3 regions of the Enterobacter sp. C4G1 genome follow, and region 2 is predicted to be linked to each of the others. Evidence: predicted binding sites of a transcription regulator. Region 2 holds the regulator's gene; each other region holds the start of a gene.
The links. The regulator PurR, encoded in region 2, represses purine synthesis genes. The targets are predictions, from matches to a motif close to CANGCAAACGTTTGCNTG.

Region 1 (11,049 bases), 1.2 Mb from region 2:
CCTCGGCGCGACCATGCAGCAAACGGTTCATGCAGAGCAGAGTGCCATCAGCCACGCCTGGCTTCGTGGTGAAACAGCGCTGAGTGCCATTACCGTAAACTACACCCCGTGTGGTCACTGTCGCCAGTTTATGAATGAACTGAACAGCGGGCTGCAACTGCGTATCAACCTGCCAGGCCGTGCACCGCACACCCTGGGAGATTACCTGCCAGACGCCTTCGGTCCAAAAGATCTCGATATCAAAACACTGCTGATGGACGAGCAGGATCATGGCTTTGCGCTTTCCGGTGACGCGCTGAGTGAAGCGGCAATTGCTGCTGCAAATAAAAGCCATACCCCATACAGCAAATCACCAAGCGGTGTGGCGCTTCAGTGCCGTGATGGCCGCATCTTTAGCGGCAGTTACGCTGAAAATGCGGCATTCAACCCAACGCTGCCGCCTCTGCAAGGCGCACTGAACCTGCTGAACCTGAACGGATACGATTACCCTGATATCCAGCGCGCGATTCTGGCAGAAATTGCCGATGCACCGCTGATCCAGTGGGATGCGACCGCCGCCACGCTGAAAGCGCTCGGCTGTACCACCATTGATCGTGTACTGCTTGCGTAATACTGAGTGCGGGCAGAAATGCCCGCATATCTGATGAAAAACCCCTCAGTTGAATCGCTGTTTCTTGCTCTTACCGGACGGGTAAAGTAGCCTGAGTGAAATCCCATCTTCGGAACGAGCCATCTGCATGTTAAAGCGCGTTTTTTACAGCCTGTCTGTCCTGGTCGGCATACTGCTGTTGACTGCGCTTGGCCTCGACCGCTGGATGAGCTGGAAAACCGCCCCCTACATCTTTGATGACCTGCAAGACCTCCCTTACCGCCAGGTTGGCGTGGTGCTCGGCACCGCCAAGTACTATCGCACTGGCGTTATCAATCAGTATTACCGTTACCGTATTCAGGGCGCGCTTAACGCCTACAACAGCGGCAAGGTGAATTACCTGCTGCTCAGCGGTGATAACGCACTGCAAAGCTATAACGAGCCGGTAACGATGCGTAAGGATTTGATTGCCGCAGGCGTCGATCCGGCCGATATCGTGCTCGACTATGCCGGTTTCCGTACCCTCGACTCTATCGTGCGGACTCGCAAGGTGTTCGACACTAACGACTTCATCATCATCACCCAGCGTTTCCACTGCGAACGGGCGCTGTTTATCGCGCTGCATATGGGTATTCAGGCCCAGTGTTACGCCGTGCCATCACCTAAAGACATGCTTAGCGTACGCGTACGTGAGTTTGGAGCCCGTTTTGGCGCGCTGGCCGACCTGTACATATTCAAACGTGAACCGCGCTTCTTAGGCCCGCTGGTGCCGATCCCGGCGATGCACGAAGTCCCCGAAGATGCGCAAGGTTACCCGGCGGTGACACCTGAGCAATTGCTGGATATGCAGAAAAAAGAGAAAAAATAGCCCTCTTTTATTCTTTCTTTACGACACCAGCCACTCTTTTTATCCCTCCTTTACACCCGCCCTTTTAAGCTGAGTTCACTGCCGTTACGGCTTCATTGAAGAATGACTATGAACTCAATAATGAACGCTTTTTTCCTGAAAAATATCCGCCACTACTTCAACTTTCCGGGCTTATCTCTTCCGGGGCCCCATAATTCCGGCCTCTATTTCGATGAGAAAATGGCTGCCATGAAGCACACGTTTTCGGTGGAAGTGGCGGATTATCTGGAGCGTTACCCGCAGACAAAACACATTGACGTTTACCTGAACGATATCAATGGCATTATGCGCGGTAAGCGGCTTTCAGTGGATAACATGCTGAGTCTCGAAAACGGCTGCTATTTCCCCCTCTCGGTCTATTCGATGGATCAGAAAGGGAAGATTTCCGCACCTCTTCATGATGAGCCAGACCGGCTATGCCTTCCGGTCGCCGGCTCCCTACGCCCTTCTTTGCACGATCCGCAGCACAGCGCGCAGATCCTCCTGACGATGAAAGACGCTAACGGGGAAGACTGTCCGTTTGAACCCCGCGTGATATTGCAGAATGTCCTTGAACGCTTCCACCAGCATGGGCTTTTCCCGGTGATTGCGCCGGAAGTTGAGTTCTATCTGACGGGGAAAGGCGCTCAGGATCCGCAAAATCAGGGCTGCTTTCATATGGACACCTCAGCGGCACACGCGGCACTGTTTGATGAGCTGGAACAGCTGGCACATTGCCAGCATATCCCACTCACCGGGATCGTAGCTGAGGCTGAATCCGGCCAGTTCGAACTGAACCTCAGGCACAGTCATCGGGTGGTTGAGACGTGCGATAACGTGCTGGCGTTACGCCGTTTGACCCGCTTTGTCGCCGACAAAAACGGTCTTCAGGCCAGCTTTATGGCTAAACCCTTTAGCCTTCAGTCCGGTAGTGGTCTGCATTTCCATTTCAGTCTGAATAATATTCACGGCGAAAACGTGTTTGCCTCACCCGCCGAGGAACTCAATGGCATGATGCGCTTATGTATCGCGGGCCAGCTGGCGCTGATGCCCGCATCCATTGCCATTCTTGCTCCGGGCGTTAACGGCTTCCGCCGTTTGCGTAAAAACCTGACCGAGCCGTTGTTCAATTCCTGGGGCTATAACACCCGCTCCGCCGCGCTACGCATACCCTGCTCGGACGAAGGCAATCGTCGTATTGAGTATCGGTTGGCCGGCGCAGATGCCAACCCCTATCTGGTGGTCGCTACCATCCTGACCGGTATGTTGTATGGACTAGAAAACGTCGATGAGCAAGATTTACAAGAGACGCAACATGATGAACCTGTACTGCCGCTTTTCCAGCAGCAAGCTATCGAGGCATTTTCCGGCAACCAATATCTCATTGATAGCCTGGGCGAGGCCTTTTCACAGCAGTGGATTGCCTGCAAACTTTCTGAGCTCGAAGGGTTTGAACGTATCGTCACCGAGCAAGAATTGACGCTTGCGTGAAATAAAAAGCCCGCTCAAAGAGCGGGCCTGATAATGCAAGGTGTCTTTATTTCTTACGGGCGTATTTCAGTGAATCCAGCGCAACCGCGAAGATGATGATTGCGCCTTTGATGATGTACTGCCAGTACGGGTTCACGCCGATGTAGGTCAGACCGTAGTTGATAACGGTGAAGATAATTACACCGGTTACCACGCCGAGCACCGTACCTACGCCGCCGCTGAAGGAAACGCCGCCGACCACGCACGCTGCAATCGCATCCAGTTCGTACATGAAGCCGAGGTTGTTGGTTGCAGAACCGATACGACCTGCTTCCAGCATCCCGCCGAAGGCGTAGAACACACCAGACAGGGCATAAATCATCAGCAGGTTCAGAGCCACGTTTACGCCAGATACTTTCGCCGCTTCAGGGTTACCACCGATTGCGAAGATGTTCTTACCGAAACGGGTTTTGTTCCACAGAACCCAGACGAAGGCCACCGCAATCAGTGCATAGAAGGTGATATAAGACAGGCGGAAGCTGCCCAGCGCGATAAACCCTTGCGTAAAGGTCGAGAAGCCGCTGTCGAAGCCTGAAATTGGGGACGCACCCACGAAGTCGTAATACAGGGAGTTGATACCGTAAACGATGATCATCGTACCTAAGGTGGTGATGAATGGCGTTACGTTCAGGTAAGCGATGATGATGCCGTTAATCAGGCCAATGATTGCACCGATGACACACACAATCAGGATCACCACGAAAATTGGCATGGTTGCCATTTCCGGGAACACTTTGTTGGCGTTTTCCATCGACTGCAACATGGTGGCGGCGATAACCGCGGCAAGGCCAACCTGACGCCCTGCGGAAAGGTCAGTACCCTGGGTCACAATCAGACCTGCCACGCCGAGTGCAATAATAATACGCACGGAAGACTGGGTCAGAATGTTACTCAAGTTCAGCAGGCTTAAGAACGTAGGGTCCTGGAAAATGATAATGGCCAGTAACACTAAAAGAACAACGTAAATACCGCCGTCTTTCAGATAAGTGAGAAAACTTTTTTTATTTAACGCACTCATGAGGAGCCCCTGATCTTAAAGGTGCAAAGACGCAAGACGGAGAATTTCGTTTTGCGTTGTCGTTTTGGTGTCAACAATACCGGCAACGAGACCATTGCTCATAACCAGAATACGATCTGTGATCCCTAACAATTCCGGCATTTCGGAAGAAATGATAATGATCCCTTTATTCTTTTTAGCCAGCTCAGCAATCAGCTGATAAATCTCAAACTTTGCACCCACATCGATACCGCGGGTTGGTTCATCCAGCATCAGAATTTCTGGCTGGGTTAATAACCAACGACCGATAATCACTTTCTGCTGGTTACCACCTGACAGAGAGCCGATTTGTGTACGGTGGCCTGGCGTTTTAACACGCATGGAGTCAATAACCCACTGGGTATCACTCTTCATACGGGAATTATCCAGCAGACCGACTTTGTTCTTATAATTACGAATATTCGAAATTAACGAGTTAAAGTTAATATCCAGATAAGCGTAAATACCGGTAGAACGACGTTCTTCTGTCACCAGCGCAAAACCATGGTTAATGGCTTCGTTAGCGTTGTGGTTGTTAATTTTTTTACCGTGCAGCGTAATAGTGCCGTCGGCTTTTTCGCGAATACCAAACAGGGTTTCCACGATATCGGTACGTTTGGCACCGACCAGCCCTGCGATCCCCAGAATTTCGCCTTTATGCAGGTCGAATGAGACATCGCGAATGGACGGCTGACGCAGCGAGGTCAGGTTACGCACCTCAAGGATCACTTCACCCGGTTTGTTCTCACGGTCCGGGAAGCGCTGGTTCAGCGAGCGGCCAACCATCATGGCAATGATCTTGTCCATGTCCAGGCCTTCGAGCGGCTGAGTGGCAATCCACTGACCGTCACGCAGGATGGTGATTTCATCGCACAACTGGAAGATCTCTTCCATTTTGTGCGAGATATAGACAATACCGCAGCCGCGATCTTTGAGTTTACGAATAATGGTAAAAAGGTGGTTAACCTCTTTTTCCGTTAATGACGATGTTGGTTCATCCATGATGACGATTTTTGCATCATAGGAGAACGCTTTTGCAATTTCGATCATCTGCATCTGGGATACCGATAATGTACCGACGCGGGCGCGCGGATCGATATCAATATCCAGTTCATCGAAAATGGCTTTGGTGTCGCGATACATTTTATCCTGATCGACAAACACACCTTTGGTTGGATAACGACCCAACCACATATTATCCATAACTGAACGTTGCAGTACCAGGTTCAATTCCTGGTGAACCATCGAGATACCGTTTTCCAGTGCTTCTTTAGCTGAATGGAAATCGATCTCTTTCCCCTGAAAAAGAATGCTGCCAGAATCTTTTTGATAGATCCCAAAAAGACATTTTAACAATGTTGATTTCCCCGCACCGTTTTCACCCATTAAGGCATGAATAGAGTGAGGACGAACTTTTAAATTAACATTATCGAGTGCCTTAACACCGGGAAAAGACTTGTTGACACCGGTCATTTCCAACAAGTATTCACCGGACGACTGAGTATTTGTGCTGACCATAATTATACCTTGTTGGCCTCGCATATCGCGTTATAAAAGGGCGCAACGAATTGCGCCCAGTGGAGACAGTACTAATGACTTATTTACCGATAAACTCAGCCAGGTTGGACTGGTCTACGCCCACGTATGGAACGCGAACGATTTTGTTTTCAATCTTCCAGTTGGTGCCATCAGCTGCACCTTTACCTTCGGCCAGGTTTTTCGCCAGATCGAAGCTGGCTTTCGCCTGGTTGTTGGCATCGTTCAGAACGGTACCGGCCATTGCGCCAGATTTAACCAGCGCCAGTGCTTCTGGCAGAGCATCCACACCGAACACAGGAATGGAAGATTTGTTGTGTGCTTTAAGCGCTTCTACTGCACCCATTGCCATCGCATCGTTGTTGGCGATAACCACTTCGATTTTGTTAGCATTCGGGCCAGACAGCCACGCGTCCATCTTATCTTTCGCCTGAGCGGTATCCCACATTGCGGTATCTAACGCCAGCTGCTGAGTTTTCAGGCCTTTGTCGTTCAGTTCTTTGATAACGTAAGTGGTACGTGCTTCAGCATCCGGGTGGCCTGGTTCGCCTTTCAGCAGAACGAACTGGATCTGACCATCTTTGTTCAGGTCCCAGTTAGGGTTTGCCGCCCAGTGTTTAGCAATCAGATCGCCCTGGATAATACCGGACTCTTTAGAGTCAGTACCCACGTAAAACGCTTTGTCATAGCTGTCCAGCGCTTTACGAGAAGGTTCTTTGTTGAAGAAAACGATTGGCACATTCTGGCCACGCGCTTTCTCGATAACTGTGCCTGCCGCAGCTGGGTCAACCAGGTTGATTGCCAGTGCTTTCACGCCTTTCGCCAGCAGTACGTCGATCTGATCATTCTGCTTGGACTGGTCGTTCTGGGAGTCATTCATCAGCAGCTGAACGTCTGGCGCTGCTTTAGCATCTTTCTCGATAGCTTTACGAACAACAGACATGAAGTTGTCGTCGTATTTATAGATTGTCACACCAATACGGGTATCCGCAGCGTGCGCTGTTGCACCAAAAAGCATACTTGCCATAACAGCAGACAGAGTCAACACCTTCTTATTCATGGTATCTCCGGTTTTTTTATGCAGGGTAGTTCTTGTGAATAACGGTCGGCGGGCAGGTGTTAAAAAAACGTTACTGACAGCCGAAGTTCACTTATAAAATTTCTATCTTCCGTGTTCGGTAACGCTCCAGAAATGCGTTTTATTGGTTGTTTGCGGCACTTTGGCTATAGTGAAAGTGATTAATCACCGTTACATAGCGTTTCAGCTCCTAAAACGCTGACATCATAGTAAGCGCCTTGTTAAGATACTGTGAATTTACTCACAGATTGAAAACGGTTACATCGACCTACGTAATCAGTTAGTGATCGGAACCACAGTTTGCCGAATAGATACCGAATGGCGACGCACTAAAGTCGGCATGAAACAGTGTGTTGCTCCCGGATCCAACTGCCCTGCCGCGCCTTGTAACGCCAACTCAGTCGCCAGTTTTGCCATTGAAGCAATCGGATATCGCACCGTGGTCAGCTGCGGATCGGTGTAACGCGCAATCGGGATATCATCAAAACCAATCAGCGACAAATGCTGTGGCACCGCAATTCCGTTGTCTTTCAGCGCTGTAAGTGCACCCGCGGCCATGTTATCGTTGTAGGTAAAGACAGCAGAAAGGTGAAGATTGCGCCCCAGCAGTTCGACCATCGCCGCTTCCCCACCCTGCATATCCGGCGAGCCCGTGCCCACCCAGCTTTCCAGAGGCGTAATGCCGTGCTCTTTTAGCGCCCTCTGCCACCCTTCGCGGCGCATAGCATCGTCTTCAATATGATGGCTGGACGCCAGAAAGCCGATGCGCTGATGGCCATTGTTAATCAGCATCCGCGTGGCCATCATGGCACCGCTGACGTTATCCAGCCCGACACAACGGTGGGCGTAACCCGGCACAATTCGGTTGATCAGCACCATGCCAGGGATTTGTTCCATAAACCCTGCCAGCTCCTCGTTACTCAAGGCCTTTGAGTGAACAATCAATGCGTTACATCGCTGGCGAATCAGAACCTCAATCGCATGGCGCTCTTTTTCAGCTTCATGATAGCTATTGCCAATCAGCACATACTTCTGGTGCTGCTGGGCGACAACATCGACCGCTTTGACCAGTGCGCCAAAGAATGAGTCCGATACATCCATCACCACCACACCAATGGTGTCACTTACCTGGGTGGCTAACGCCTGGGCATTGGCATTCGGCCTGTATCCCAGTTGCGTGACGGCTTTCATCACGGCTTCACGGGTTTCAGGGCTGACTAGCGCGCTGTTGTTCAGCACGCGCGAGACAGTAGCAACAGAAACGCCCGCCTGGCGGGCGACGTCACGAATGGTGATCATATTCACCATCCTTAATAGGATTGCAGCAACTCACAGACACCCCCTGTGTTAAGCAAGGTGGCTATTTTGGCAGCGAGAGAAAGGGGACTACGTGAAGAAGCTCACACAGATGAAAACGTTTACATCCGTTTTGTTAATGATTGTGATCCAGATCGTTATCTGGATGTATTACTCAATGATACACCCGAAGCATGTGCGGTTAATTGCCGCCATAGCCATTCCAGCGGTCCCTGGCGGAAATAACGCAGCCAGATAACCGAAAACGCCACATTGATGACCCAGACCGGAATAACAAACGCCAGCAGTTCGAGTCGGTCGAATTTCATAAACAGACCAAAACGATAGAAAAGCGTGGTGCAAATCAACGTTTGCAGTAAGTAATTGCTCAGTGCCATTCGCCCGACACAGGCAACGGCACTGACTAACCAGAAGCGACACAGCTGCGGCCAGAAGCCATAAATCAGCGCCGCATAGCCAATGGTCTGGAACGGTGCGCCAAGCTCGCGTGGCACCTGAAGCAGGAAGGCACACCAGCGGTAATTCCAGTCAAGATGCCACTGCATCACGATTGCCGGAACATTAATCAGCACACCAACCGCAACCAGCCCGGCCCCGACACAACGATAATGGCGAAGGCTGAATTCGCCTTTCAGCCAGCCCGTTCGCATCAGCGAGGCGCCCATCAGCATCATTCCCGCCAGCTGCCAGCCATACTGCGCCCCCAGCGCCAGAAGATTGTCACCGAGCATATCTGCACGGTTGCTTATTGCTTCCACGCCACCTTTCAGCTTCCAGAACTGTTCATACTGGAGGTTCGCCGCATCCGGGATCCACGAACGGTTGGTAGCGTCACCTGAAATCATCCCCAGCAGTATCAGCACACCGATGCCCATGAGATACAGCATAACGCCGGTGTTAAAGAGGCTTTTCACACTGTGCGCATCGCGGATCAGTCGCCAGCAGATTAAACCGACTAATCCATAAGCCAGCAGAATATCGCCGTCCCAGAAAAGCAGGCCGTGGATAAAACCAAGAATCACTAACAGAGTCAGACGAGACTGTATCCAGCGCGTACCGCGCTTTAACAGCAACTGAAGCCCGGCACCAAACAACAGCGCGAAGAGGGTGAGGAATTTAACCTGGGCGAAAAGATCGAGAAAGGCCCATGTCCAGGCATCGCTACGGGTGATGTCACCGTACCACGCCGGGTTGAGATAAGCGGCCTTTGGCAAACCAAAGGCGCTGATATTAAGCAGCAGGATACCGAGAATGGCGACGCCGCGAACAAAATCGAGCGTGACATTTCGCTCCATGTACCCTGCCCTGCCTGATTAGTTGTGGTGACGTACCGCGCGCAGGAACTCCTGGCGAGTGTTCTGGCTGGATTTAAACAGGCCGCCCAGAGACGTAGTGGTGGTCGCACTGGTCGCATCACGAACGCCGCGCGCTTTCACACAATAGTGAACCGCATCAATAGACACCGCCACGTTATTGGTTCCCAGCAATGTTTGCAGCGCAGTCAGGATCTGTTGCGTCAGACGTTCCTGTACCTGCGGGCGCTGCGCAAAGAAGCGCACGATACGGTTGATTTTCGACAGACCAATAACCGTATCTTTCGGAATGTAAGCCACGGTGGCTTTACCGTCGATAGTGACGAAGTGATGCTCGCAGGTGCTGGTCAGCGTAATGTCGCGAACCGTTACCATCTCATCAACCTTCATCTTATTTTCGATAACGGTGATTTTCGGGAAGTTAGCGTAGTCCAGGCCTGAGAAAATCTCATCGACATACATTTTCGCGATGCGGTGAGGGGTTTCCATCAGGCTGTCATCGCTCAGATCGAGATTCAGCAGTTGCATAATCTCGGTCATATGGCCGGAAATCAGACGTTTACGTGTTTCATTGTCCATCTCCTGAACGGGTGGACGCAGAGGCGTTTCAAGGCCGCGCGCAAGCAGGGCTTCATGAACCAGGGCAGCTTCTTTACTGAGTGATGACATTTATTTTCTCCCGCAGGTGTGGCTGTCTTCTGCCCTCGTTGTGGCAAAAGTGTGCGCTCATTGTGCGTGAGGCGGCGCACATAATCCAGTATTCACGACGATAATTATTGCAATTGCTGTTGCCTTTCGGCCTTGCGGTTCCAGACTAGCGCACCGCCGATAAACAGTGCAATACCCGCAAGCCCTAACGCAGGCTCCAGCTGATGCAAAAACCAGGTAGATAATGCCGAGGTCACGGGGCCAACGAGTTGTCCAACAGCATAGCCCGTGGTGAGCAACCCTGCCATATAGCGCGTATGCTGAGGCGCCAGTTCCCGGCCATACAACAGAGAAAGCTGAACAGCGCACAGGAACCCACCGCCTACCAGTAATCCGCCCAGCAAAAAGCCCATGATGCCCGGCACAAGCCAGGCAGCCAGCACGCCGAAACCCTGCAACCACAGCACAATGGCCAGCCTGCGATTAGAGGATGAGAAGTGACGTAACACAATGCTGAGCGCAATCCCCACCACGGACGCCGCGCCAAAGAGCGGCCAGACAAACTGCGCAAACAGGCTGCCCGGGAAACGCGCGACCGCCATTTGCGATAAAAATGTCGCCGGAAGGATATACCCGAAGCCCGCCAGACTATAGCTCCACACCAGACGCCGCAGATTGGTGGTCAGGACCAGCGGTTCAGGTGCCGTCTCAGGACGGTGAAGCTGGCCGCCACGGGGAAGATAGCGCGCGACCAGCGTCACCAGGGTAAGCGCCAGAACGCCATAAATCTGCCATGCGGCCCCTGCCGGGATCGCCCTGCTCTGAATATAGACCGCCAGCAAGCCGCTAAGGGCGATACCCGCACCCGGTCCGGCAAACACCGCCGCGCTCAGTCCCGGTTTCCCCAGATGTCCCAGCCGCTCGTTGGTCCACGCCGCAATCAGCACCATTGACCAGCCGCTCATACAGCCGATGGCAAAGCGCAGCACGCCGTGAGCTACGGCATTATCCGCAACCGCTGAGAGCAACGTCAGTGCAACCGCACCGGTGATCCCGGCCCAGAGTCGCGCTTCCACGAAACGATGCGCTCGCATGGCATCCCAGGCCCCCGCCAGA
Region 2 (11,049 bases):
ATCACGCTCTGTGCTTTATTGTTTACAACACTCTCTTTCACGCCAGTGGCTAACGCCTCCCAGCAGGCGCGGCATTCTGCTGTACAAAAAACGCACCTGGCTAAAGTCACAGAACGTAAGAAAAAAACCACCAGTAAGAACGAAAAGAAAAAAACTACCACACAGACTAAACGTACTGCCTCCAGCAAAGCTAAAACCACTCACACCACTTCGCGCAAAGCCCAGCAAACTGCCGCTAATCTCGTTACCGAAAAATGCACTGCCCGCAAAGGTCACAAAGCGAAGTGCGTCAAAGTCACGAAAGTAGCGGAAGTCCATAAGGTACGCGTCCAGAAAGCGCAAAAAACCGCGATGAACAAGCTGATGGGACAAATTGGCAAGCCTTATCGCTGGGGCGGAACCTCACCCCGTACCGGTTTCGATTGCAGTGGTCTGGTGTACTACGCCTACAAAGATCTGGTGAAATTCCGTATTCCGCGTACTGCGAACGAAATGTATCACCTGCGCGATGCTTCACCGGTCGATCGTGGTGAACTGGAAAGCGGCGATCTGGTTTTCTTCCGCACTCAGGGTCGCGGCATGGCCGACCACGTGGGTGTTTACGTGGGCAACGGGAAATTCATCCAGTCACCACGTAGCGGCCAGGACATTCAAATTACCTCTCTGAGTGAAGATTACTGGGTACGCCACTACGTTGGCGCACGCCGTGTGATGACCCCGAAAACCATCCGTTAATCCCTGCCCTGCCGCGTCTGCGGCGGGGTAAGTTCCTCTTTTGCATACCCTTTCAATTTGCTACTCTATCCCTGTTGTCTTTATGGTTATTGGCAACGTAAAAAATAATAAGGAGAGAAGCAATGTCGTTCGAATTACCTGCACTACCGTATGCAAAAGACGCCCTGGCTCCACACATTTCCGTGGAAACCCTGGAATATCACTACGGCAAACATCACCAGACGTATGTCACCAACCTGAACAACCTGATCAAAGGCACTGACTTTGAAGGCAAAACGCTGGAAGAGATCGTGCGTAGCTCAGAAGCTGGCGTGTTTAACAACGCCGCTCAGGTCTGGAACCACACGTTTTACTGGCACTGCCTGGCACCTAATGCAGGCGGAGAACCCACCGGTGAACTGGCCGCAACCATCAATGCCGCGTTCGGCAGCTTTGCTGATTTCAAAGCGAAATTCACTGACGCAGCAATTAAAAACTTTGGTTCTGGCTGGACCTGGCTTGTGAAAGAAGCCGATGGCAAACTGGCTATCGTATCAACATCCAACGCGGGTACACCGCTGACCACCAGCGCAACCCCGCTGATGACCGTCGATGTGTGGGAACATGCTTACTACATCGATTACCGTAACGCACGCCCGAACTACCTGGAGCATTTCTGGGCGCTGGTTAACTGGGAATTTGTTGCGAAGAACCTCGCAGCGTAAGAGACACGCAGAAGGGTTCGCTCTTCTGCGTTATGATTATTCAGCCGCGCAGGCCGTTTCTGGCTGTTTACGACCCGACATCAGTACCAGCAGTAACCCCAGAGCCGCAATAATCGCCCCCATTACCGGCACAAAGCTGTACCCCAGGCCACCCGAAATCACCGCACCACCGGCCGCAGCGCCCAGTGCATTACCCAGGTTAAACGCACCAATATTCACGGATGAAGAGAGTCCTGGCGCTTCATGCGCCACACGCATTACCCGCATCTGCAACGGCGGAACCACGGCAAAGGTCGCCGCACCCCATACCACCATCGCAATGGCTGCACCAAATTCGTTACGCGCCAGCCACGGAATGGCCACCATGATGGCAATCAGCAGCGTTAAGAAGCCTTTCAGCGTGCCACTCACGGAACGGTCTGCCAGCTTACCGCCCAGGTAGTTACCGATAGAGAACCCTACGCCAATCAGCACCAGCATCGCGGTAATAAAGACCGGCGTGGCATGAGTAATGTCGTGCAGCACGGGCGAAATATAGGTATAGAGCGTGAACATCGCCCCAGCCCCCAGCACGGTGGTCAGCAGTGCAGACAATACCTGAGGACGAACCAGCACGGACAGCTCTTTGCGTACATCAGGGCGTTCGCCTGCGCTGCCTTTTGGCAACGAGAAGAACAGTGCGACCATAGCAATCACGCCCAGTGCAGCGGTTGCCAGGAACGACATACGCCAGCCGATCGCTTCACCCAGCCACGTGGCCGCAGGTACACCGCCGATGTTGGCAATGGTCAGACCCATAAACATGGTTGCCACGGCGCTGGCCTGCTTATGTTTAGGTACAACGCTTGCTGCAACAACCGATCCCAGTCCGAAGAAGGCACCGTGGTTAAGGCTAGTCAGGATACGTGACAACATCAGCGTGGTGTAATCCGGTGAAAGCGCGGAAAGTACATTCCCAAGGGTAAAAATAGCCATCAGGAAAATCAGCGCATTACGGCGCGCACGGTGTGAAAGCAGCAACGTCATTAACGGTGCCCCTACCATCACGCCAATCGCGTAGGCGCTAATCAGCATACCGGCCGCCGGGATAGAGACGTCTACACCCCGGGCGATAACAGGCAATAACCCCATCGGGGAAAATTCGGTGGTGCCAATCCCAAAAGCGCCAATCGCCAGGGCCAGCAGAGGAAAATTGATTTTCATGAGTCAACTCCGGATGCCGTGTCGTACCACGACACAGAACAAAGAAGTCAAAAGCATGACACCAATCACAAAAAATGAGAAGTTAACAATTTGGCAAAAGATTATTGCCGGAGAAGTAACAATAAAAGGAAATCCGGAGGGAGAACGCTCTCCCCCCGTCTGAATCAGTGCAGAATAGCCGTAAACGATGCAGCAACTATCAAACCCAGCACGATAACGGTGGTCGTCAGCGAAAACTTAAGATCGGTACTCATCAATTTTTCTCCTTTTAATCACCTTACGAAAAGTGAGCTTGCTCATTTTTACACAGTTTACGTCAAAAATCTTCCTGGATTTAAACTGATATCCACTTTTGCTCTTCCCCTTTTCATCAAGATAGGACAAAATTCCACGCTAAATTTATTAGCGTACCGGCCATTGACCCCCTCCTGACGTCCTGTGTCGTTTTCCCGGCGTGTCGCAATTCCAGATTGCGTGATAAGGGTGAGAGAAGGCAAACGTTTACCTTCAAGTTTTTCAGGAGCTTAGGATATGGTCTGGAGTGACATTTAATGGCAACAATTAAAGACGTGGCAAAACGCGCAAACGTTTCCACTACAACCGTATCACATGTAATTAACAAAACCCGTTTTGTAGCGGAAGAGACGCGTAATGCCGTCTGGGCGGCGATCAAAGAACTGCACTATTCGCCAAGCGCGGTCGCACGTAGCCTTAAAGTTAATCACACCAAATCCATTGGTTTGCTGGCCACCAGCAGCGAAGCTGCATATTTCGCAGAGATAATCGAGGCGGTCGAGAAAAACTGCTTCCAGAAAGGCTATACCCTGATCCTGGGTAACGCGTGGAACAACCATGAGAAACAGCGCGCTTATCTGTCTATGATGGCGCAAAAACGCGTGGATGGCCTGCTGGTCATGTGTTCCGAATACCCGGATTCTGTGCTCTCCATGCTGGAAGAGTACCGTCACATCCCAATGGTGGTGATGGACTGGGGTGAAGCGCATGCCGATTTTACTGACTCAGTAATCGATAACGCCTTTGAAGGCGGTTACATGGCCGGTCGTTATCTGGTAGAACGGGGTCACCGCGAGATTGGCGTGATTCCAGGTCCACTGGAGCGCAACACCGGTGCAGGCCGTCTGGCCGGATTTATGAAAGCCATGGAAGAAGCACTGATCACCGTTCCAGAAAACTGGATTGTTCAGGGTGACTTTGAGCCTGAATCCGGTTACCGCGCAATGCAGCAAATTGTCTCCCAGCCGCATCGTCCGACTGCTGTCTTCTGCGGTGGCGATATTATGGCGATGGGTGCGCTTTGTGCTGCCGATGAGCTGGGTCTGCGCGTACCGCAGGATATTTCTGTGATCGGGTATGACAACGTGCGCAACGCGCGTTTCTTCACCCCGGCGCTGACCACTATTCATCAACCGAAAGATTCTCTGGGTGAAACAGCCTTCAACATGCTGATGGACAGGATCGTTAACAAACGTGAAGAGTCGCAGTCAATTGAAGTCCACCCGCGTCTTATCGAACGTCGCTCCGTGGCGGACGGTCCTTTCCGCGACTACCGCCGTTAATCGTGCACGGAGCCAGTTAATCTGGCTCCCGTAACCACTCCCTGTTCAGCGTTTCACTGTCCCCCAGGTAATCCAGCAGCCAGGCCATCGCGGGCGATACGTCACTTTGCTGCCAGGTCAGACAACAGGCCGCGTCCGGGAATGGGTTTTCAAGCTCAAGGGCAACCCACTCCCCGGCATCGATTCGTGGTCTGGCAAAATGGACCGGCACCATTGCCACACACAACCCGGCAGAAAGGCAGGTCGCGGAGGATTCCCAGTCGGGCGCAATCACCCGTCGCTGGTTATCCAGAAGCCAGGTCACACGCTTGGGTAACGAGCGTGACGTATCTTCCAGTACCAGCGATGGCCAGTTACGCAGGGTATCATCGCTTAACGGCCCTGCCATTGCCGCCAGCGGGTGATCGCTTGCCACCACGCATTTCCAGCTTAACATTCCCATATCGCGAAATGCGTAACGTCCCCCAACGGGTATGGCCTGTGTTGCGCCGATCGCCATCTCAGCCCTGCCATCTGCCAGCGCATCCCAGACACCGTTAAAGACTTCCTGCGATACCCGCAGCTCGACATCGGAGAAGTGGCGATAAAAATCGACAATCATCTGCCGGGTACGTTCGGGTTTTACGATGTTATCCACCGCAATAGAAAGATGACCTCGCCAGCCATTAGCAATCTGCTGACACTGTTCACGAGTGATCTGCATTTTTTTGATAACAGAACGCCCTTCTTTCAAAAACCACGCCCCGGCAGGCGTTAACTCCACGTCGCGATGGCGGCGTTCAAACAGCGGAACGGCCAGCCACTCCTCAAGCTGACGCACCGTGTAGCTAATGGCCGAGGGGACGCGGTGTAGTTCCTGCGCGGCTCCGCTGAAGCTGCCGTTACGGGCGACAGCATCCACAACTTCAAGAGAATAATCTGACCACATTTTCTGCCTGCAAAAAATTTGAATGCACCCGCCAAATATTAGCGTTTCACAAGCCGCTTTGCACTCCCTACACTCTGCGCCAACGTACCCTGCCTCCTTAAGGAGAATAAAACAATGCAACCCAGGAAAGGTTTTTTAGTCTGGCTCGGCGGCTTAAGCGTGCTGGGCTTTTTAGCTACCGATATGTACTTACCCGCATTCGCTGCAATGCAGGAAGATTTGCAAACGCCTGCCGCGGCCATTAGCGCCAGCCTGAGTTTGTTCCTCGCCGGTTTTGCCTTTGCACAGCTGCTGTGGGGGCCGCTCTCCGACCGTTTTGGTCGTAAACCAGTGCTGTTACTGGGTCTGGCAATTTTTGCCGTAGGCTGTCTTGGGATGTTGTGGGTACGCGATGCGACCTGGTTACTGGTGCTGCGTTTTGTTCAGGCCGTCGGCGTTTGTGCCGCAGCGGTCACCTGGCAGGCGCTGGTGACGGATTACTATCCGGCTTCACGGACCAATCGAATTTTTGCCACTATTATGCCGCTGGTAGGCCTCTCTCCCGCGCTTGCACCACTGCTGGGCAGTTGGATCCTGGCGCATTTCGACTGGCAGGCGATTTTCGCCACCCTGTTTGCCATCACTCTGGTGCTGATGCTGCCCGCATTCGCCCTGAAACCTGCGCATAAAAAAGAGACACATCCGGAAGCGAAGCCAACTACCTTTACCTCTTTGCTGCGCACCAAAGCGTACCGCGGCAACGTGCTTATCTACGCCGCCTGTTCAGCCAGCTTCTTTGCATGGCTGACCGGCTCACCCTTTATTCTGCACGATATGGGGTACAGCCCGGCGGCCATCGGCCTGAGCTATGTTCCACAGACTATCGCCTTCCTGGTGGGCGGTTACGGTTGCCGTGCGGCGCTGCAAAAATGGCAGGGGCAGCAGATGTTACCCTGGCTGCTGGCGCTGTACGCTTTAAGCGTTATTGGTACCTGGGCCGTCGGCTTTATTCCGGGGGCTGGTCTGGCGGAAATCCTGATTCCATTCTGTGTGATGGCAATTGCTAACGGTGCCATTTACCCGATTGTGGTGGCGCAGGCTTTACGGCCGTTCCCACAGGCAACGGGCCGTGCGGCAGCCTTGCAGAACACACTGCAACTGGGGCTGTGCTTCCTGGCAAGCCTGGTGGTATCGGCACTGATTGCAACACCACTGCTCACCACCACCAGCGTGATGCTGGTTACCGTTGCACTTGCTGGCATCGGCTATCAGATGCAGTCATCGGCACACCGTGAGGATAATACGGCAGCCCAGGCTGAAACATCGCACGCATAATCGCACCAGCAATTATGTTACATTTCAGTGATTAGGTTGCTAAGAATTTTCTATTGAATCACCAAATTTTGAGGCCTATACTAAATTTGGTTCGATTAAATACGATAAATATTAAGTGTTAACGGGAGCCGGAGTGCTCCCGTTTTACCATGGAAGGCCTTTCGGCAAGGGTTATCTCCCTTCCTCTGTTCTACGTCGGATACTAGCCTCACGGGGCGTAATACCGTGAGATTTCTCACAAACCAAAAAAAGCGTCTACGCTGTTTGAAGGTTCTGATCACAGCAAGGTGATGGAGAAGCTATGAGTTCATCGTGTATAGAAGAAGTCAGCGTTCCGGACGACAACTGGTCCCGGATCGTCACTGAACTATTGGGTCGTGCAGGCATCACTATCAACGGGCCTTCCCCATCCGATCCCCAAATCAAACATCCCGATTTTTTCAAGCGTGTATTGCAGGAGGGATCGTTAGGACTGGGTGAAAGTTATATGGATGGCTGGTGGGAATGCGAGCGGCTGGATATCTTTTTCTCAAGCGTTTTACGCGCCGGGCTGGAGAGTCAGCTTCCCCGTAATGTGAAGGATACCCTGCGTGTCGCTGCTGCCCGCTTGTTCAACCTGCAAAGCAAAAAACGGGCATGGATCGTGGGTAAAGAGCATTACGATCTAGGTAATGACCTCTTTAGCCGGATGCTTGATCCCTACATGCAATACTCTTGTGCCTACTGGAAAGAGGCCTCGACGCTTGAAGAGGCCCAGCAGGCGAAACTGCGTCTGATCTGCGAGAAATTGCAGTTACAGCCGGGGATGCGCGTGCTGGATATCGGCTGCGGCTGGGGTGGTCTTGCATACTATATGGCGAAAAACTACGGTGTCAGCGTGGTAGGTGTGACCATCTCTGCAGAACAGCAGAAAATGGCGCAGGAGCGGTGTCACGACCTGGACGTCAATATTCTGCTCCAGGATTACCGCGAGCTACACGATCAGTTCGACCGCATTGTCTCTGTCGGGATGTTCGAGCACGTTGGGCCTAAAAACTACAGAACCTATTTTTCGGTAGCAGACCGTAATCTGAAACCGGATGGTATCTTCCTGCTTCACACCATTGGTTCGAAAAAGACCGACCATAGTGTTGATCCATGGATCAATAAATACATCTTTCCGAATGGCTGTTTACCGTCGGTTCGCCAGATAGCGAACGCCAGCGAACCCCACTTTATTGTGGAGGACTGGCATAACTTTGGCGCAGATTACGACACCACGTTGATGGCATGGCAGTCGCGTTTTCTCGATGCCTGGCCAGAGATTGCCGACAACTATTCCGAACGATTCAAACGGATGTTCATATATTACCTGAACGCCTGCGCGGGTGCATTCAGGGCGCGTGATATACAGCTATGGCAGGTGGTTTTCAGTCATGGTGTTGAACATGGTTTGCGGGTCGCCCGCTAAAAAATAACCCCGGATATCCGGGGTTATACCAGTCAGTTAAGCGATATTAAGCCACTCTGTTATTTTAGTGGCATCGTTCCGTTCACTCAGACTCTCCTGCTACCTGCCTAATCCGCTGTGGTGAACGTGCTAAGGGGGTCGCCGCCCCCTTAGCAATCCCGGCTCCCGGCAAAGAAAATCGCCGCTTCGGCGATTTTCAGCCGGACTCACGCTCCCTCAACCTTCTCTGCGGCCTGAAAGTGGCACGGATGTTGAGTCCCGCAGAAATCGGCGAACCGGAGGCCGGATGACAAGGGCTGGACGCCAGGGATGGCGGCCAGAGGCGAAATGAGACAGGATGTCGAGTCGAGCCGACCGCAGGCAAACGGTCGGGAGGTGAGCGCAGTGCGAAGCACCGATTTCTTTGCGGGCCGCGGGGATTGATAAGGGGGCCGCGGTGGCCCCCTTATCCCGTTCACGTGTTCTGAACGAATTATTTTCTGCGGGTATTAAGGTGAACGGAACCCTGCACCGAGCTTAACTGACAAGCATTACGGATAGCCGGGGTTATTTTTTATTCTTCTTCTGATTTTATTACTGCGGCTTCTTTTGCCGCCAGCACGCGCTCAACGGTATCCACAACCGCCTGCGTTTGCGGATCTATTTCAATATTCACGCGATGCCCCAGTTTTTTAGCGCCCAGCGTGGTGCGCTGTAATGTTTCAGGAATTAAATGCACGCAAAAACGCGTTGGCGTCACTTCACCTACCGTCAGGCTAATACCATCAATGCCAATATATCCTTTGTAAAGGATGTATTTCATTAATGTCGTATCCTGCACTTTAAACCAGATTTGGCGGTTATTTTCAGAGGTCAGGATTTTCGCAACTTCAGCTGTCGTCATGATATGGCCAGACATCAAATGCCCGCCGATCTCATCGCTGAACTTCGCCGCACGCTCGACGTTGACGCTATCGCCAACCACCAGTTCACCCAGATTAGTGATGCGCAGTGTTTCTTTCATTAAATCAAAGCTGATGTGGTTGCCGTTTATTTCAGTGACCGTCAGGCAGCAGCCGTTATGCGCAACCGACGCCCCGGTTTCCAGGCCGTCGAGCATATATTCCGGCAGCTCGACAACATGGGTGCGGAAATTGGGTTTTTCATCAATGGACACCAGTTTAGCCGTGCCCTGAACAATACCAGTAAACATGCTTACAACTCCTGTTTCTTCGGACGGTGCTGACACCGTTTAATCCCACCACAATAACAGTTGGAAAAACAGGTTGCCAGTGGAGCGCATTTTCTGGCTATTTTTTCACTAGATAATTAGTTAAAGCCCGCTACAATAGCTGCCATCCCCCTGCATTTTCTTCTTGCTGCCAGTAACGGCGGCTTTTTTAGTCTCTCAAATAACTACAATACAAAGGTGTTCACGTGCAGAAGTACATGAATGAAGCGCGTCAGTTGTTGGCACTGGCGATACCAGTGATCATCGCGCAGGTTGCCCAAACCGCAATGGGATTTGTGGATACGGTGATGGCAGGTGGCTATAGCGCCACCGATATGGCCGCCGTTGCAATCGGAACCTCTATCTGGCTGCCGGCCATTCTCTTTGGCCATGGTCTGTTGCTGGCCCTGACCCCGATTATCGCGCAGTTGAACGGCTCCGGGCGTCGCGAGCGTATCGCACACCAGGTGCGTCAGGGATTCTGGCTGGCGGGTTCAGTTTCTGTGCTGATTATGGCCGTGCTCTGGAACGCAGGCCACATTATCCGATCCATGCATAATATCGACCCTGCCCTCGCGGATAAGGCCGTGGGCTATCTGCGCGCATTACTGTGGGGCACGCCGGGATATCTCTTCTTCCAGGTGGCGCGTAACCAGTGCGAAGGGCTGGCAAAAACCAAGCCCGGTATGGTGATGGGTTTCATCGGCCTGCTGGTGAATATTCCGGTGAACTACATCTTTATTTACGGGCACTTCGGGATGCCTGAACTGGGTGGCGTCGGTTGTGGTGTGGCGACTGCGGCGGTGTTCTGGGTCATGTTCTTTAGCATGATGACCTATGTCAAACGCGCGCGCTCAATGCGTGATATCCGTAACGATGAGCCTTTCAGTAAGCCTGATATGGCTATCCTGACCCGTCTTGTGCAGCTCGGTCTGCCGATTGCGCTGGCGCTGTTCTTTGAAGTGACGCTGTTCGCGGTGGTTGCGCTGCTGGTGTCTCCGCTGGGCATCATAAATGTCGCCGGGCACCAGATAGCGCTGAACTTTAGTTCGCTAATGTTCGTCATGCCGTTGTCACTGGCTGCGGCGGTCACCATTCGTGTCGGTTTCCGTCTGGGGCAAGGTTCAACCATTGATGCGCAAACGGCGGCGCGTACCGGGTTAGGCGTGGGCGTTTGTATGGCAGTGTGTACCGCACTGTTTACCGTCACACTGCGTGAGCAGATTGCCCTGCTCTATAACGACAACCCGGAAGTGGTTCTCCTGGCGTCGCACCTGATGCTGCTGGCGGCGGTATACCAGATTTCAGATTCGATTCAGGTTATCGGCAGCGGGATCCTGCGTGGGTATAAAGATACGCGTTCTATCTTCTTTATTACCTTTACAGCGTATTGGGTTCTTGGGCTGCCTACTGGCTATATCCTGGCGCTGACCGACCTGGTGGTTGACCGTATGGGGCCTGCCGGATTCTGGATGGGCTTTATCATCGGCTTAACGTCAGCGGCTATCCTGATGATGCTGCGTATGCGCTTCCTGCAACGTCAGTCTTCGGCCGTCATTTTGCAACGCGCAGCACGTTAAATGCACAGTAGCCGCTGGCAAGCGGCTACTTTCTCTTCATTTTGCGCGGGAATAAAGCAATTACGTGAAATCTGAGAGAAAATTGCATTTTCCCTCTTGCCTCATCCGGGCAGTGCCGCTAATATTCGTCCCCGTTGTCGCCGACAACACGTTGCGTTCATAGCTCAGTTGGTTAGAGCACCACCTTGACATGGTGGGGGTCGTTGGTTCGAGTCCAATTGAACGCACCATTCTGCGTCCGTAGCTCAGTTGGTTAGAGCACCACCTTGACATGGTGGGGGTCGGTGGTTCGAGTCCACTCGGACGCACCATTTCAGTCCTGAAATGGTGCAAATCCACTCTTAGTAT
Region 3 (11,049 bases), on a different contig from region 2:
GATCTTGCCGCCATGAGCAGGGATCGGCCGCTGCTGGTCTACATCTGGGCGACCTGGTGTGGCGTGTGTCGTTACACCACCCCCTCGGTGGCGACGCTCGCCGCAGAGGGTGGCAACGTGATATCCGTTGCGTTGCGCTCTGGCGATAACGCCATGCTGGAAACGTGGCTTGCGAAGAAGAAGATGACGCTACCGACGGTCAATGACGCCAGCGGAGAGCTGGCGCGTCAGTGGGACGTTCAGGTAACGCCGACGATGGTGGTCATTTCTCACGGTGAGGTGAAGTCGATCACCACCGGCTGGACCAGCAGTTGGGGCATGCGCCTGAGACTGTGGCTGGCATCGTAGGTTTTACTTTCCGCCAGCAAGTTCCAGGAAACTGCCGGTCACATAGGACGCTTTGTCGCTCAGCAACCAGGCAATGGCCTGAGCGACTTCTTCCGGCTGGCCGCCGCGCTGCATTGGCAGCATAGACTTGACCCTATCCACACGCCCCGGCTCACCGCCCGAGGCGTGAATATCGGTGTAAATCAGCCCGGGACGCACGCAGTTGACGCGAATACCCTGCGCGGCCACCTCCAGTGCTAACCCGGTGGTCAGCGAATCTACCGCACCTTTGGAAGCGGCATAGTCTACATATTCGCCCGGCGCGCCTAAGCGTGACGCCGCCGAAGAGACATTCACAATGGCCCCGCCCTGGCCACCATGCTTATGCGACATGCGTTTTACCGCTTCGCGACAACAGAGAAAATAGCCCGTCACATTCGTGGCCAGCACGCGGTTGATACGCTCGGCAGACAGGTTTTCGATGGTGGATTGCTCGAAAAGGATCCCGGCGTTGTTGACCAGCGCGGTCAGCGGCTCGCCTTCCCGGTCGAGGCTTTCGAACATCGCCAGCACCTGCGCTTCATCGCTGATATCCGCACGCACGGCAAAGGCTTTACCGCCCATATCAACAATCGTCCTGATGACATCGGTTGCCGCCTTGATGTTGCGGTGATAGTTCACCGCAACGGTGTAGCCTTCGCCTGCCAGCTGTAGCGCGGTGGCTTTACCAATTCCGCGGCTGGCACCGGTCACAAGTGCAATTCCCATTCTCTTCTCCCAATAAAAAAGCCGGGTAGCGCTAACGCTTACCCGGCCTACGTTACTACACCAGGACTGTTACTGGTATTCGCTCATCGGCACGCAGGAGCAGAACAGATTACGGTCACCGTAAACGTCATCAAGACGCTTCACGGTCGGCCAGTATTTGTTCGCCACGCCAGCCGGGAAGACGGCCAGCTCACGGGTGTAGCTGTGGTTCCACTCTGCCACCAGCTCGTGCTGAGTGTGTGGCGCGTGAACCAGTGGGTTGTCTTCCAGCGTCCATTCGCCGTCCAGCACGCGATCGATCTCCATGCGGATCGCCAGCATCGCATCAATAAAGCGGTCCAGCTCAGCTTTGCTCTCGGATTCCGTTGGCTCCACCATCAGCGTACCCGCTACCGGGAACGACATGGTTGGGGCGTGGAATCCGTAGTCGATCAGACGCTTGGCGATATCCAGTTCGCTGATGCCGCTTTGCTCTTTCAGCGGACGAATATCCAGAATACATTCGTGCGCCACGCGGCCATCGCGGCCGGTATAGAGCACCGGGAAGGCAGACTTCAGGCGAGTCGCAATGTAGTTGGCATTCAGAATAGCCACCTGGCTTGCCTGCTTCAGCCCTTCCGCACCCATCATGCGGATATACATCCAGCTGATAGGCAGGATAGAGGCGCTACCAAACGGTGCCGCAGATACCGCACCCTGACGGGTCAACATGCCTTCAATCTGCACAACGCTGTGGCCAGGAACAAACGGTGCCAGATGCGCTTTCACACCGATTGGACCCATACCCGGGCCGCCACCGCCGTGTGGAATGCAGAAGGTTTTGTGCAGGTTCAGGTGCGACACATCAGCGCCGATAAAGCCCGGAGAGGTAATGCCAACCTGGGCGTTCATGTTGGCACCATCGAGGTATACCTGGCCGCCAAACTGATGCACCACTTCGCACACTTCACGGATAGTCTCTTCGTACACGCCGTGGGTGGACGGGTAAGTCACCATGATGCAGGAGAGCTTATCGCCCGCCTGTTCTGCTTTCGCACGCAGGTCAGCCAGGTCGATGTTACCGTTCTTATCGCAAGCCACAACGACCACTTCCATCCCTGCCATCTGTGCAGATGCCGGGTTAGTACCGTGAGCAGAGCTTGGGATCAGGCAGATATCGCGATGCCCTTCGTTGCGGCTTTCGTGATAGTGGCGGATCGCCAGCAGACCTGCATATTCACCCTGTGCGCCGGAGTTAGGCTGCATACAGAGTGCATCGTAACCGGTCAGTTTCACCAGCCAGTCAGAAAGCTGGTTGATCATCAGGTGATAACCTTCTGCCTGCTCTGGCGGGCAGAACGGGTGCAGCTCAGAGAACTCAGGCCAGGTGATTGGGATCATCTCAGCCGCAGCGTTCAGCTTCATGGTGCAAGAGCCCAGCGGGATCATCGCCTGATTGAGCGCCAGATCTTTGCGTTCCAGAGAGTGCATATAACGCATCATCTCGGTTTCGCTGTGATAGCGATTGAACACCGGGTGCGCCAGGATGGCATCGTCACGCAGCATGGATGGCTGGATGGAACGGCTGTCATGGGCCACGTCTTTATCCAGTGAGTCAACATCCAGGCCGTGCGCGTCACCAAGCAGCACGTTAAACAGGTTCAGGATATCTTCACGCGCGGTGCTTTCATCCAGCGTAATGCCCACCGCGTTGTGAATATCGCTGCGCAGGTTAATTTCTGCTGCATCAGCACGCGCGAGAACGGCCGCTTTGTCTGCCACTTCAACACACAGGGTGTCAAAGTAGTGAGCGTGGCGCAGCTTGAGGCCTTTTTGCTGCAGGCCGCAGGCCAGAATATCCGCCAGGCGGTGGATACGGTCAGCAATGCGCTTCAGGCCAGCCGGGCCGTGGAAGACGGCATACAGGCTGGCAATGTTTGCCAGCAAGACCTGCGAGGTACAAATGTTAGAGTTCGCTTTCTCGCGGCGGATGTGCTGCTCACGAGTCTGCATCGCCATACGCAGTGCAGTGTTACCAGCAGCATCTTTCGACACCCCGATAATACGGCCAGGCATAGAGCGTTTGAATTCATCTTTCGCGGCGAAGAATGCCGCGTGCGGGCCACCGTAGCCCATCGGTACGCCAAAGCGTTGTGCAGAGCCGAACACAATATCCGCGCCCTGTTTGCCCGGTGCTGTCAGCAATACCAGCGCCATAAAATCAGCGGCGACGCTCACTACCACTTTGCGGGTTTTTAACTCGGCAATTAGCGGGCTGTAGTCGTGAACTTCACCGGTAGTGCCTACCTGTTGCAGCAGCACACCGAAGACGTCCTGATGATCCAGCACTTTGTCTGCATCATCAACAATCACGTCAAAACCGAAGGTTTCCGCACGGGTGCGTACCACGTCCAGTGTTTGCGGGTGAACGTCTGCCGCCACGAAGAAGCGGTTGGCATTTTTGAGCTTGCTGACACGTTTGGCCATCGCCATGGCTTCTGCCGCAGCGGTCGCTTCATCCAACAGAGACGCGGAAGCGATATCCAGGCCAGTCAGATCCAGCGTGACCTGCTGGAAGTTCAGCAGCGCTTCCAGACGGCCCTGAGACACTTCAGGCTGATAAGGGGTGTAAGCGGTGTACCAGCCTGGGTTTTCCAGCATATTGCGCAGGATAACCGGCGGTAACTGCACGTTGGTATAGCCCATGCCAATGTAAGACTTGTAGCGCTTGTTCAGGCCGGCAATGGCCTTCAGCTCCGCCAGTGCGGCGAATTCTGTGGTGGCTTCACCTACCTGCGGCGGTGTTGCAAGCTGGATGTCTTTTGGCACTATCTGGCCGATCAGTGCGTTTAATGAATCCGCGCCAACCGTGTTCAGCATCTCCTGCTGTTGCTGAGCATCCGGCCCAATGTGACGTTCAATAAAAGCGCCACGGTTTTCAAGCTGGCTTAAAGTCTGTGTCATGAGCGATGGTTCCTGAAACGTGCAGTGAATGTGTTTTCTCCCTCTCCCCTTTGGGGAGAGGGATAATGGCTTACTCGTCTTCTAACAGGGCTTCGTACGCGGTCGCATCCAGCAGGGCGGCAACTTCCGCTTCGTCGCTGGCTTTAATTTTAAAGATCCAGCCGCCTTCATATGGTTCGCTGTTCACCAGCTCCGGGGAGTCGCTCAGTGCATCGTTCACGGCCACGATTTCGCCGCTGACAGGTGCATAGATGTCGGATGCCGCTTTAACAGATTCCGCAACCGCGCAATCGTCACCTGCGCCTACGGTCGCGCCCACTTCTGGCAGATCAACAAACACCATATCCCCCAGCAGCTCTTGCGCGTGCTCGGTGATCCCTACGGTGTAAGTGCCGTCCGCCTCTTTGCGCAGCCACTCGTGTTCTTTGCTGTATTTCAGTTCTGCTGGCACATTGCTCATTGAATTTCTCCTGATAAAAATGATTAGGCGACCGGCTTACCGGCGCGAACAAAAATCGGTTTGGTCACATTGACCGGCATTTCGCGGTTGCGGATTTGCACCATCGCCGTTTCGCCAATTCCCGCCGGTACACGTGCCAGTGCAATACTGTAGCCCAGAGTCGGAGAGAAGGTACCGCTGGTGATAATGCCTTCGCGGTGATTGCCGTTAGCATCAGTGAAACGTACCGGCAGTTCGCCGCGCAGCACGCCTTTTTCGGTCATCACCAGGCCGACCAGCTGTTCGGTGCCTTGTTCACGCTGAATTTCCAGCGCTTCACGACCAATGAATTCACGGTCTGCGGGCTCCCACGCAATGGTCCAGCCCATGTTGGCTGCCAGCGGAGACACACTTTCATCCATTTCCTGCCCGTAGAGGTTCATCCCGGCTTCAAGACGCAGCGTATCGCGCGCACCCAGACCCGCCGGCTTAACGCCCGCTTCTACCAGCGCACGCCAGAAATCGGCGGCTTTCTCATTCGGCATGGCAATTTCGTAGCCCGCCTCACCGGTATAGCCGGTGGTCGCGATAAACAGATCACCTGCCTGCACGCCGAAGAACGGCTTCATCCCTTCAGTCGCTTTACGTTGCTCATCGCTAAACAGAGAAGCTGCTTTTGCCTGTGCGTTCGGTCCCTGTACGGCGATCAACGACAGATCATCACGAACAGTGATATCAACAGAGAAAGGTTCAGCGTGTTGGGAAATCCAGGAGAGGTCTTTTTCGCGGGTGGCGGAGTTTACAACGAGGCGGAAGAAATCTTCAGTGAAGTAATAAACAATCAGGTCATCTATCACACCGCCGGAAGCATTGAGCATCCCGGTGTAGAGCGCTTTGCCTGGGGTCTTTAGTTTTGCGACGTCGTTTGCCAGCAGATAACGCAAAAACTCCCGGGTGCGGCTACCGCGCAGGTCGACAATGGTCATATGGGACACGTCGAACATGCCGGCATCGGTGCGCACCGCATGATGCTCATCAATCTGTGAGCCGTAGTGCAGCGGCATCATCCAGCCATGGAAGTCCACCATGCGCGCGCCGCATAACACGTGTTGATCGTACAAAGGAGTCTGTTGAGCCATCTTTTCCTCGTTGAATAAGCAGGGCTATCTTGCGTTTCATGCGCCCAAAATCGCCACGAAACCCGGCGTCGGCATCACCTTACGGACGTCGACGCAAACGTTCTCTTTGACCTGAAGTTACCACCGAAACCGGTGATTAACCATAAGGCAAAGCGGGTCATCACATTAGCTTATGACTAAAAATCGCCAAAAAGCCCACAGAGTTATTCACTGGAAAAATGCGATTAATCCCGCATAAAATTAACGTCACGCCAACATGATTTAGCACATGGTGATATTTCATGCGGAAAAATGGGCCGAATTTCCGTAACATAAAAAACGTAAGATTAGATAATCTAATGCGAAAAATGGCGTGGAATTAGAATATTTCAAACGAGGAAATTTCCCCGGCGCAGAGGCCGGGAAAATAAAGTGTGACGGGTATCTAAGTTAGCGTAGCCAGTCCGGCAGATCGTTAAGACCCATCGCCTGACGCAGGAGTTGCGGTTTTACGCCTGGGAGGGTGTCGGCCAGTTTCAGGCCAATATCACGCAGCAGTTTTTTGGCCGGGTTTGCGCCTGCGAACAGCTCGCGGAAGCCCTGCATTCCTGCCAGCATCATCGCGGCACTGTGCTTGCGGCTACGTTCGTAGCGACGAAGGTATAAATGCTGACCAAAATCTTTGCCTTCACGGTGCAAACGACGCAGCTCATCAACCAGCTCAGCGGCATCCATAAAGCCCAGATTAACCCCCTGCCCGGCCAGAGGATGAATGGTATGCGCCGCATCACCCACCAGCGCCAGACGGTGCGCCGCGAACTGACGTGCATAGCGTCCGGTAAGCGGGAAGACCTGCCGTTCGCTTTCAAGGGTGCACAACCCCAGACGATTATCAAAGGCAACGCACAGCGCCTGGTTAAATTCTTCAGGCGTGGCTTCCTGCATCCGTTGGGCTTTTTCCGGCACCAGCGACCAGACAATGGAACAGAGGTGCGGGTCAGCAAGCGGCAGAAATGCCAGAATACCGTCATTATGGAAAATCTGACGCGCCACGCCGCCGTGTGGCTCTTCGGTACGGATCGTGGCCACAAGCGCGTGATGACGATAGTCCCAGAAGGTCAGCGGAATATCTGCTTTATTACGCAACCAGGAGTTTGCGCCGTCGGCCCCTACTACCAGCCGCGCGGTGAGCATATCGCCGCTTTGCAGGGTAATGAATGCCTCATTTTCGCCCCAGGCCACCTGCTGGATTTGCGCGGGCGCCATAAGCGTGACATCGCTACAGCGCTGGGCTTTTTGCCACAGCGCGTGGTGGATAACTGCATTCTCAATAATATGGCCCAGATGGCTGTACCCCATACTTTCGTCATCAAAAGCAATGTGGCCAAAGCTGTCTTTGTCCCACACTTCCATTCCGTGATAGCAACTGGCGCGGTGCGCGACAATATCCGCCCACACGCCCAGGTGAGTCAGCAGTTTTTCGCTGGCTGCATTGATGGCCGACACACGTAATTCTGGCGGCGCATCCTGTGCAACGGGCTGAGGCAGTTTTTGCTCAAGCACGGCCACACGCAGGCCGCTACCCTGTAAACCACAGGCCAGCGCCAGCCCGACCATTCCGCCGCCGACAATGGCGACATCAACATTCTGCACGGTGATAACTCCTTAACGAGCGACCCAACCAAGAGTCCTCTGCGCCAGCACATCACGTGCCGGGATAAATAATTCCATCGCCATCAGCCCGAGGTTGCGCCCGGCAACCAGCGGTGCCCAGCGATTAGCAAACAGATGCACCAGGCCATCCGTGACGCCGATTGTGGCTTCTTTATCGGCATGACGGCGCTTCTGATAATGGCTAAGCACCGAATATGCGCCACAATCTTTTTGTTCACCCCACGCCTGCGCCAGCGATTCCGCCAGGCTCATGACATCGCGCAGGCCCAGATTAAACCCCTGACCCGCAATCGGGTGCAGGGTTTGCGCGGCATTCCCCACCAGCGCAACGCGATGGGAAATGGACTGGGACGCCGTCGTCAGCGACAGCGGATAAACAGATCGGTTCCCCGCATGGGTGATGCGCCCAAGCCGCCAGCCGAAGGCTTTTTGCAGCTCAGTGCAAAAGCGCTCATCGCTCCAGGACAGCACTTCATCCGCCCTGTCTTGCGGATGGCACCACACCAGCGAACAGCGGTCCTCCGCCATGGGTAGCATCGCCAGCGGGCCATGCTGCGTAAAACGCTCAAACGCACGCCCGTGATGCTCGCTCTGTGTTGAGACATTCGCAATGACCGCCACCTGCCCATAAGGCTGGGTGCGCCATTCCACGCCACACTGTGTGCCCAGCGCAGAACGGGAACCATCAGCCGCAACCAGCAGCTTGCCTTCAAGTGTCGTGCCATCGTCGAGCGTGACGTTAACGGCATCTTCGCTGCGGCTAAAACTTGCCACGCGCGCCGGGCAGTGTAGCGTCACGCCGGGTGCGTCCTGTAACAAGCGGAACAAGCGGAGCCCAACGTCATGCAGCTCAACAACCTGGCCCAGCGCGTCGATACGATAATCCTGTGCATCAAGGGTAACAAACCCCGCATGACCGCGATCGCTGACGTGCACTGTTTCAATGGCAGTCGCGCAGTCGGCGATAGCCTGCCAGATACCAATACGCGCTAACTGCTGGCAGGTGCCTTGTGCCAGCGCAATTGCGCGGGCATCAAAACCAGGATGTTCGGTGGTTTGAGGTGCGACAGCTTCAATCAGATGAACCGGAAGCTGCCCCTGAGTTAAATGAGATATTGCCAGAGCCAGCGTGGCTCCTGTCATGCCGCCGCCAACGATAATCACGCTCATACGCGTGCCGCTGCCATCAGCGCCTCAATGTCGTCGGCATTTTTCACAACAGAGGCAGTCAGGTTTTCATTGCCGGTTTCGGTGATGACAATGTCATCTTCAATACGAATGCCAATCCCGCGGTACTCTGGTGGGACATCCGCGTCCGGGGCGATGTACAGCCCGGGTTCAACGGTTAATACCATGCCTGGTTCCAGCACGCGCGAGCGTTCAGAACCATAGGCACCCACGTCATGAACATCCAGCCCCAGCCAGTGACTCAGGCCATGCATAAAGTACGGACGATGGGCATTTTCGGTGATCAGGGTATCAACTTCGCCTTTCAGGATGCCAAGACGCACCAGACCGGTAATCATTATCCGCACGACAGCACCGGTGACTTCCTGAATCGAGGTGCCCGGACGATAGAGCGTCAGCGCCGTTTCCAGTGATTCAAGAACAATGTCATAAATCGCACGCTGTGCAGGCGTGAATTTGCCGTTTACCGGGAAAGTACGGGTGATGTCCCCTGCATAGCCCTGATATTCGCAACCGGCGTCAATCAGCACCAGGTCGCCCTTACGCAGTTCACTTTCGTTCTCGGTGTAGTGCAGGATGCAGCCGTTTTCCCCGCCACCCACAATGGTGTTGTAGGACGGATAGCGCGCGCCGTGGCGGGTAAATTCGTGGTGGATCTCGCCTTCGAGCTGGTATTCAAACATCCCGGGACGGCACTTCTCCATCGCGCGGGTATGCGCCAGAGCGCTGATTTCACCTGCACGGCGTAGCACGTCAAGTTCTTCTTCAGACTTGAAGAGACGCATCTCGTGGACCACCGGGCGCCAGTCCGTAAGCGTAGCTGGCGCAGCTAAGTTCTGGCGCGAACCCTTACGCAGCTTATCCAGCGCGTTGAAGACAATCTCATCGGCCCAGGCATATTCACCCTGGGCGTGGTACAGCACGTCCAGGCCGTTAAGCAACTGGTAAAACTGCTGGTTGATTTCGCTAAACGCCAGGGCGCGATCGACACCAAGCTTTGCAGGCGCGGCCTCCTGACCTAAGCGACGGCCAAACCAGATTTCGGCGTTTAAATCCCGCACGCGGTTGAAAAGCACGCTGTGGTTGTGGGTGTCATTGCTCTTTATCAGCACCAGTACCGCTTCAGGCTCGTTAAACCCGGTGAAGTACCAGAAATCGCTACTCTGGCGATAGGGGTATTCGCTGTCGGCGCTGCGCGTCACTTCAGGCGCAGCAAAAATTAACGCAGCGCTTCCTGGCTGCATTTTTGCCAGCAGAGCCTGACGACGGCGAGAATACTCTTGATTCGAGATAACCATGACACCCTCCTGTGCGTTATTTTTCTTAATGTAAGGTTGGCTTGCGCACTTCCGGCGCGGTTGGCTGCGAGCGCGTAAAGGTGTCGTGGCACAGCAGCGCCGCAACGCGAACGTACTCAATAATCTCTTCGAGGGACATTTCCAGCTCTTCCTGGTCTTCCTCTTCGTCATAGCCAAGCTGTGCGATGTTGCGCAGATCGTCGATAGCTTCACCCGCTTCGCCGGTCACTTTATCGAGCTTAGGCTGTGTCACGCCAAGACCCAGCAGATAGTGGTTTACCCAACCGGCAAGCGCATCGGCGCGTTCGAAGACGCTAACGTCATCGCCTTCAGGCAGATAAAGCTGAAAAAGGAAGCCGTCATCTTCCAGAGAATCGCTGGTTGCGGAGTGCATTTTACGCAGCGCTTCAGCCAGCTCGTGACCAAACGCCAGCCCTTCGTTCGTCAGGTCGTGAACCAGCGGCTGCCATGAGCTGTCGCTGTTTCCGCCACACAACATCCCGGCGATCAGACCGTGCATTTCGGCAGGGGTTAAGCCCACTCCCTGCTGGTTCAGTAACTGGTTTAATTCGTTGTAACCAGGCATTTCGTTCTGTATAGACATATGCATTCGTCATCAAAGGGAGAATATTCATGGTATGCTACCACTTTGGACCCTGGTGATACCAGAAAAGGGCTTGTATCTTCACATCAGGGTAGCTATAGTGTCGCCCCTTCGCGGCCCCCGGGGCAGTAAGCGAAGGCAGCGCAGTCAATCAGCAGGAAGGTGGCATGTCTGCACAACCCGTCGATCTCCAGATTTTTGGCCGTTCACTGCGAGTGAATTGTCCACCTGAACAAAGGGATGCTTTGAATCAGGCTGCGGACGATTTGAATCAGCGGTTGCAAGATCTAAAAGAACGCACTAGAGTCACAAATACTGAGCAGCTGGTCTTCATCGCCGCGTTGAACATCAGCTATGAATTGACTCAGGAAAAAGCAAAGACCCGCGATTACGCGGCGAGCATGGAGCAACGCATTAAAATGCTCCAGCAGACCATAGAACAGGCATTGCTTGATCAAGGTCGCACTCCCGAAAGACCAGGACCAAAGTTTGAATAACACTTCTCAGTTGACTATGGTAGAGTAACTGGGAAGACAAAATTTCTCTGAGATGTTCGCAAGCGGGCCAGTCCCCTGAGCCGATATTTCATACCACAAGAATGTGGCGCTCCATGGTTGGTGAGCATGCTCGGTCCGTCCGAGAAGCCTTAAAACTATGACGACACATTCACCTTGAACCAAGGGTTCAAGG

Region 1: galS (HTH-type transcriptional regulator GalS) is a predicted target of PurR. The motif match lies at 8,063-8,080, and genes of this name have one in related genera.
Region 3: gcvT (glycine cleavage system aminomethyltransferase GcvT) is a predicted target of PurR. The motif match lies at 5,707-5,724, and genes of this name have one in related genera.

Annotation. Positions count from the first base shown of each region.
Region 1 covers NZ_JBQVVV010000002.1:1,439,150-1,450,198, forward strand. The annotation lists gene cdd (cytidine deaminase) at 1-610, shown strand, start outside; gene sanA (outer membrane permeability protein SanA) at 738-1,457, shown strand; gene ACT9TW_RS20805 (glutamine synthetase family protein) at 1,578-2,966, shown strand; gene mglC (galactose/methyl galactoside ABC transporter permease MglC) at 3,013-4,023, opposite strand; gene mglA (galactose/methyl galactoside ABC transporter ATP-binding protein MglA) at 4,039-5,559, opposite strand; gene mglB (galactose/glucose ABC transporter substrate-binding protein MglB) at 5,639-6,637, opposite strand; gene galS (HTH-type transcriptional regulator GalS) at 6,932-7,954, opposite strand; gene yeiB (DUF418 domain-containing protein YeiB) at 8,110-9,267, opposite strand; gene folE (GTP cyclohydrolase I FolE) at 9,286-9,954, opposite strand; gene ACT9TW_RS20840 (YbfB/YjiJ family MFS transporter) at 10,059-11,049, opposite strand, start outside.
Region 2 covers NZ_JBQVVV010000002.1:253,155-264,203, reverse strand. The annotation lists gene ACT9TW_RS15115 (C40 family peptidase) at 1-735, shown strand, start outside; gene sodB (superoxide dismutase [Fe]) at 858-1,439, shown strand; gene ACT9TW_RS15105 (MFS transporter) at 1,476-2,642, opposite strand; gene cydH (cytochrome bd-I oxidase subunit CydH) at 2,807-2,896, opposite strand; gene purR (HTH-type transcriptional repressor PurR) at 3,194-4,219, shown strand; gene punR (DNA-binding transcriptional activator PunR) at 4,236-5,147, opposite strand; gene punC (purine nucleoside transporter PunC) at 5,262-6,461, shown strand; gene cfa (cyclopropane fatty acyl phospholipid synthase) at 6,763-7,911, shown strand; gene ACT9TW_RS15075 (riboflavin synthase subunit alpha) at 8,465-9,103, opposite strand; gene mdtK (MdtK family multidrug efflux MATE transporter) at 9,328-10,701, shown strand; tRNA gene ACT9TW_RS15065 (tRNA-Val) at 10,855-10,931, shown strand; tRNA gene ACT9TW_RS15060 (tRNA-Val) at 10,936-11,012, shown strand.
Region 3 covers NZ_JBQVVV010000001.1:176,458-187,506, forward strand. The annotation lists gene ACT9TW_RS00840 (protein disulfide oxidoreductase) at 1-348, shown strand, start outside; gene ACT9TW_RS00845 (SDR family oxidoreductase) at 352-1,095, opposite strand; gene gcvP (aminomethyl-transferring glycine dehydrogenase) at 1,165-4,038, opposite strand; gene gcvH (glycine cleavage system protein GcvH) at 4,109-4,498, opposite strand; gene gcvT (glycine cleavage system aminomethyltransferase GcvT) at 4,522-5,616, opposite strand; gene ubiI (FAD-dependent 2-octaprenylphenol hydroxylase) at 6,046-7,248, opposite strand; gene ubiH (2-octaprenyl-6-methoxyphenyl hydroxylase) at 7,261-8,439, opposite strand; gene pepP (Xaa-Pro aminopeptidase) at 8,436-9,749, opposite strand; gene ACT9TW_RS00880 (YecA/YgfB family protein) at 9,781-10,359, opposite strand; gene zapA (cell division protein ZapA) at 10,527-10,856, shown strand; RNA gene ssrS (6S RNA) at 10,898-11,049, shown strand, end outside.